DNA from 2 places in the Lysinibacillus sp. PWR01 genome. Region 2 is predicted to be linked to the other one. Evidence: a T-box and tRNA genes for the amino acid it is inferred to sense, from the RefSeq annotation. Region 2 holds a T-box; the other holds one or more tRNA genes.

Region 1 (3,415 bases), on a different contig from region 2:
AAGAAAAAGTCCCAAAAACTAGGCGCGTCTTGAAATTTTACTGTTGCAAGCTTTTCTATAATTTTTAATTTAATTTCTTGTTCTAGGTCTTCCCTTTCATGATAGTCTGTATTGTGTAAACAATGTTTAATTTTTGGGATGAAATTCTCGATTATTGTTAGCGTCTCTTCAGTATGTTGATTTTCTAAATTTCCCATAATTTATTCCTCCTTTTTTCCGAGTGAATGATTGAGTTTATTTAAAGCCTTTCTATGATGATTGGATATATTCTGGGGAGTTGTTTGTAATAGTTGAGCTATCTCTTTTATAGAAAGCTCTTTTACATAAATCATCTCTAAAATTTGAAGCTGTCTTACCGTTAGTTTTTGCAAGGACTTTAAGAGCTGTACATCTTCTATATTGTCCAATAATCCTCCACCAATTAAATGATCTAGACCATTTTCATTGCGTGTATCTTCTATTAACTCTTTTAGGGTCGTCTCCCCCTCCTCTGATAATCCCTTATCTAATATTAATAAAGACCGATTTTGCAGCCTTCTTCTTTTTTTATCAAAATCTAAACTAAAGAAATAAATTAAATTACTTACATATTTGATCTTCCTAACATTTATATAGTGCGATTGAAAAGATTCATCAACGAGTTTCTTATTCAAATCAGTTGGATATAAGATCGCTTTTTGCACCAAATAAAGATTTTGGGAATCCGACAAAAAGCTTTTAATAATTGGATTGTTAACCTGCTCATTATTTCTATAGAAAAATTCCTCTATTTTTTGTTTATCATTCTTCATTTAATAATCCCTCCTATTATCCGCCTTCTTTCTATATAAAGTGAATGTTGTATCTATATTATAAACTAAAATAAGAACAAGTGTTCTTAAAAAGATAAAAAAAATCACCTTTTATACAAAAAAGGTGATTTAATCCAACTTAGTTAAATATCTAATATAGCTTTTATTTTTTCTGGCTGATAACCAATAATTCTCTCTACTTTATTATCAGCGACTAATAAAGTAAATGGGATAGCGCTACTATTAAATTGCTTAAACTCCATTAATACGTGCTCTTCATTAATATCCTTATTAATATAAGTAATATTATTTTCCTCTAACCACTCCTTCAACCTAACACAATATTGACATCCATCGCTTGAATATACCGTTATATCATACTTCATCTTAGAGACCTCCTTTTTTTCTATAAAGAGGATTAAAACATAAGAAATGAAACCACGACAAAATAATATTTTTTTTATAGGAAGGTTGTTTTTATTACAGAAGAATCCTCTTTACATAGTACAGTTACAATTTTGGTGATATAGCCAAGCGGTAAGGCAAGGGTCTGCAAAACCTGGATCCTCGGTTCGAATCCGAGTATCACCTTATATTACTAATTTGGAGTAAGAGGGAGGGTGATTTACATTATGACACCAGAAAATGTTCCAATTTGGATTAGCCTAATAGGAAATTTTGGATTCCCTATTGCCATAACAGTCTATCTGTTCATTCGCTTTGAAAGGAAAATAGATAAATTAGAAGCTGTCATCATGGAGTTATCTGAAGTTATAAAATCTCTTAATTACAAGAAAGGAGGGTAATCCACATGGAAATTGAAAAATTAATGGCCTGTTACTGTAAAGCAAGAGAAGTGCAATCATTTTATACAAATTGTTTAGCGAGTGACAGTCTGTCCCCAAAAGAACGCGATTTACTAATAAATCTTATACAAAATACCAGTATTTCTTCTAATTTATTGAGGGAATATTGTCAGATTCATGCTAATGAAACATGATCTATTAACAAAATAAACCCATCAAATAATTTAGGTTAAGAACTACCTAATTTTATTTGATGGGTTTTAATTTTTAATAAGTGATTTAAGCTTCTTTAAATCCAAACGTTCCTATTAAAAATGCTATTAGAAATATTATTAGCAAAATGGAATTGAGGATAATTAAAAGTCATTCTACTACCGCATCCCCTACCACACCATTTTTTATACAGTAGAATAACAGGAAATCAGCATTTATGGAGCAACTTTTATATTATTATGTAATGGTGATAATAAGGTTTTTTCATAATCTTTAAGTACTGACTATTATAAATAAAAAAAGGCAAAGTTGATTTCAGGCAAGGAATGGTTTATTCGATGTGATGAAAACTGTAAATAACACGTGTGGTATAATTGTAATAAAGTCAAACCTTCATTTACATACAAAGGGGCGGTGCTATTTGCAAAGAAAAATTTTTACGTATTTATCAATAATTTTCTTGTTTTTAACATTTCTTATTGGATTGGCTCCTCAATATATTCTGGGAATTGGAATAACAATTCCATTTATTTTAGGAATTTCAGGACTAATATTTGCTATTTTAGGGATAAAGGGACCCACTCGTATGATTTTAGTTGTCCTTAATTCGTTTATATTAGTAGTGTTTATCGGGATTTATCTAATGGCTTTTTATGGATTTAATAAACCTTAAAAGAAGCAAAGTTTATCTTCAAAAGTCAGAATGATAGGAATTTTATGATAGTCTACAAAGAATAGCTATACTATATCTTCTTATAATAATCCATAGTATTTTTTAGGCTAAATAGATGAAAAGTATATAATTGGATTCTCGGGTCTTGCTTTTTTGTATTTGGTGCTTATGAGCCTTCATTATAATTGCCAAAAAGGCGTAGTTTTTGAGATGTTTTAGTATTGGTTAAAAATAAATGCACGAATAGGTCCTAAATTATTTTTCAGAACAATATAAAGAAAAAATTGTACTTTTTATTTCTCTCTGAATCATTCTATTCTATTTAATTAAAATAACTATTAATTATAATGCATATTACCTATATTCTAAATGTACTACTTTAATCGTTTTATCAAGTTCCATAGATTAGAGCTATTAGCCTCCTTATTCAGAACGTAACAAACCATTCAAAAGCATATAATTTCGTTTTATAGGTTTAATTTATATTTCCTGAAAAAAATTTAAAAATGCAGTTTAAATCTCCAGTTGTATTTCACTTTACATAGTAATGAAGCACATCATACTAAATGTTGCTTCAAATACTTTAAAAGGGAGAGAAAACAATGACTGAAAAACAAACTAAATCAGGAATTAAAGAGTTATCGAAAAATGAGGTTAACAATTTAGTTGAAAAAGCATTGGCAAATGAAAGTGTGCAGACGCTTATCAACAACTCACTAAATCATTACCCTGCTATTAAAGCTAAGTATACTGATCTTCGAGCTTTAATAACACAATCATTAGGCGGAGAATTTACTAAAGGAACTACCCCTGTACAAGTTCTTACTTTAGTTATGGAAGAACTTCAGACAGTAATTACTTTTACTGTCGAAAACGCAGAATTTAAAGCTGTTTCGCATTTCCATGGTCATTCAAGTGTTATCGAAGTTACA
Region 2 (3,415 bases):
TCATAACGGTAAATTCATTGTACGTATTGAAGATACGGATATTGAACGTAATGTAGAGGGCGGAGAAGCATCTCAGCTAGATAACCTAAAATGGTTAGGTATTGAATATGATGAGTCCATTGATATTGGTGGACCTTATGCGCCTTATCGTCAAATGGAACGTCTTGATATTTATAAAGAGCACGCTGAAAAACTATTAGAGCAAGGTGTAGCCTACAAGTGTTTCTGTTCCTCTGAAAAACTTGAAGCATCTCGTGAAGAACAAAAAGCAAGAGGTGTAGCAGCTCCAACTTATGATGGTACATGCCGCCACCTATCAGCAGATGAAGTCGCAGCGAAAGAAGCGGCGGGTGAGCCATATACAATCCGTATGCGCATTCCAGAAAATGTAACATATGAATTTGAGGACTTAGTTCGTGGACAAGTTACATTTGAGTCTAAAGATATTGGTGATTGGGTACTTGTAAAAGCAAATGGTATTCCAACATACAACTATGCAGTTGTTTTAGACGATCACTTTATGGAAATCTCTCACGTTTTCCGTGGTGAAGAGCATTTATCGAATACACCAAAGCAAATGATGATCTTTGATGCATTTGGTTGGGAATATCCACGCTTTGGTCATATGACATTAATTATTAACGAAAACCGTAAAAAGCTATCTAAGCGTGATGAATCGATTATTCAATTTGTTACGCAATATAAGGATTTAGGCTATCTTCCTGAAGCAATGTTCAACTTCTTTGCATTACTTGGTTGGTCTCCAGAAGGGGAAGAAGAGATTTTCTCAAAAGAAGAATTTATTAAAATCTTTGATGAAAAACGTCTTTCTAATTCACCGTCTATGTTCGATAAGCAAAAACTAACATGGATGAATAATCAATATATTAAAAAACTATCTTTAGAAGAAGTGGTCGCACTATCTTTACCTCACTTACAAAAAGCAGGCTTATTACCTGAAGAACTTACTGCAGAGCAACATGCATGGGCGACGGATTTAATTGCACTTTATCATGACCAAATGAGCTTTGGTGCAGAGATTGTCGAATTATCTAGCCTATTCTTTAACGAGCATATTGAATATGATGAAGAAGCAAAAGAGGTTTTAGCAGGAGAGCAAGTACCTGAAGTAATGGCAGCGTTTAAAGCGCAATTGGAGGAACTAGAAGAGTTTACACCGGATGCGGTAAAAGCTGCGATTAAAGCTGTACAAAAGACAACTGGCCATAAAGGTAAAAATCTGTTTATGCCAATCCGTGTTGTGACAACAGGTGAAACACATGGACCAGAGTTGCCAAACGCCATTTGTTTAATTGGTAAAGAGAAAGCAATTGACCGTGTAGAAAAATTTGCGCAATAAAGAGAAATTTATTGACAATTTATTCTTTCGTTGTAAAATGTATTTACATTGAAAAAGCGTTGATAAGGAGAAGTAAGTAGCGCATGCTCTTAAGAGAGGACCATCATCGGCTGAAAGTGGTCTGAGCCTAGGCAAAACTGAAATGCACCTTTGAGCATAAGGCTGAACGATAGTAGGCTTTATCGAGTCGTCCCCGTTAAAGGATGTCCAAAGTGGAAGGATTTTTCCTTCAATCAGAGTGGAACCACGCAAATCAAGCGTCTCTGTCATTCCTTTTAGGAGTGATAGGGGCGCTTTTTTATTCATCAGAAAAGGAGAGTGAAATACAATGGGTATTCAAATTTTTAACTCATTAACAAGACAAAAAGAAACCTTCGTCCCGCTAGAAGAAGGTAAGGTGAAAATGTATGTCTGCGGTCCAACTGTTTATAACTATATCCATATTGGGAACTCACGTCCTGTAATTGTTTATGATACAGTACGTCGTTATTTTCAATATAAAGGCTATGATGTAAAGTTTGTGTCCAATTTTACGGATGTAGACGATAAAATTATTAAAGCAGCAAATGAGTTAGGTGAAGAAGTGCATGAATTAACAGAGCGCTTTATTGCAGCCTATTTTGAGGATGTTATGGCACTAGGATGCAAAAAAGCAGATGTTCATCCACGTGTGACAGAGCATATGGACGATATCATTCAATTTATTCAAGTGTTAATCGATAAGGGCTACGCTTATGAGTCTGCTGGAGATGTGTATTATCGTACTCGTAAATTTGATGGCTATGGTAAACTATCGCACCAATCAGTTGACGATTTAAAAATCGGTGCTCGTATTGAAGCAGGCGAGAAAAAAGATGATGCATTAGATTTTGCTTTATGGAAAGCGGCTAAGCCAGGTGAAATTTTCTGGGAAAGCCCATGGGGAGATGGCCGTCCAGGTTGGCACATTGAGTGTTCTGTAATGGCTCGTGAACATTTAGGAGATACTATTGATATTCATGCTGGTGGGCAGGATTTAACTTTCCCACATCACGAAAATGAAATTGCCCAATCAGAAGCACACAATAATAAGACATTTGCTCGTTATTGGATGCATAACGGGTATATTAATATAGATAATGAAAAGATGTCCAAATCTCTTGGGAATTTCATTCTTGTGAATGATATTCGTAAACAAATTGACCCGCAGATACTACGTTTCTTTATGTTATCTGTCCATTATCGCCATCCAATTAACTTTGCGAAGGATTTAGTAGAAGCTGCTGCTGCAGGTTTAGAGCGCATTCGTACAGCTTACAACAACGTGAAACATCGCCTTACGACTACAGTAAGCTTAGGTGACCATTCAGAAGAATGGCTTAGCAAAATTGCGGAACAAAAAGCACAGTTTGAAGAGGCAATGGATGATGACTTTAATACAGCCAATGCGATTTCTGTATTATTTGAAATAGCTCGTATTGCTAATATTTACTTAAATGAAGCCAATACGTGCAAGAAGGTATTAGAAACCTTTATTGAAACTTTTGAAGTACTAGGTGACGTCCTAGGTATTGAATTCGCAAAAGAAGAAGAACTATTAGACGAAGAAATTGAAGCATTGCTACAAGAGCGCGTGGAGGCACGTAAAAATCGTGATTTTGCTCGTTCTGATGAGATCCGTGACCATTTGCAAGCCCAAGGTATCATTTTAGAAGATACACGACAAGGAACTAGATGGAAACGAGGGTAATTAAGTTGGATAAACTTCGCAATGAAGATGTTAAACAATTAAATGCGCTGGCGTTAGCCTATATGGGTGATGCTGTATTGGAACAAAAAATCCGAGAATATTTGTTACGCTCTGGTCGTGTTAAACCTAATACACTTCATCGAGAGGCAACTCGCTACGTATCAGCAAAAGCGCAATCTATGATTGTTCATCGCATGATGGATGAAAATTATTTAACAGAGGAGGAATTGGCTGTGTTCCGCCGTGGACGCAATGCCAAATCCGGCTCTGTACCAAAAAATACTGATGTCCAAACCTATCGTAATAGCTCAGGCTTTGAGGCGGTG

Evidence for each region. The T-box of region 2 lies ahead of cysS (cysteine--tRNA ligase). A T-box ahead of a tRNA ligase gene usually reads a tRNA of that ligase, here a tRNA-Cys.
Region 1: it encodes a tRNA-Cys, which carries the amino acid that the T-box ahead of cysS (cysteine--tRNA ligase) is inferred to sense. The anticodon was not compared.

The regions. Positions count from the first base shown of each region.
Region 1 covers NZ_JBHERJ010000067.1:31,744-35,158, forward strand. The annotation lists gene ACEVFT_RS13455 (hypothetical protein) at 1-197, opposite strand, end outside; gene ACEVFT_RS13460 (sigma-70 family RNA polymerase sigma factor) at 201-791, opposite strand; gene ACEVFT_RS13465 (glutaredoxin family protein) at 935-1,177, opposite strand; tRNA gene ACEVFT_RS13470 (tRNA-Cys) at 1,312-1,382, shown strand; gene ACEVFT_RS13475 (YvrJ family protein) at 1,424-1,597, shown strand; gene ACEVFT_RS13480 (hypothetical protein) at 1,603-1,791, shown strand; gene ACEVFT_RS13485 (hypothetical protein) at 2,232-2,483, shown strand; gene ACEVFT_RS13490 (hypothetical protein) at 3,086-3,415, shown strand, end outside.
Region 2 covers NZ_JBHERJ010000100.1:31,849-35,263, forward strand. The annotation lists gene gltX (glutamate--tRNA ligase) at 1-1,360, shown strand, start outside; T-box leader at 1,411-1,628, shown strand; gene cysS (cysteine--tRNA ligase) at 1,689-3,089, shown strand; gene ACEVFT_RS23885 (Mini-ribonuclease 3) at 3,074-3,415, shown strand, end outside.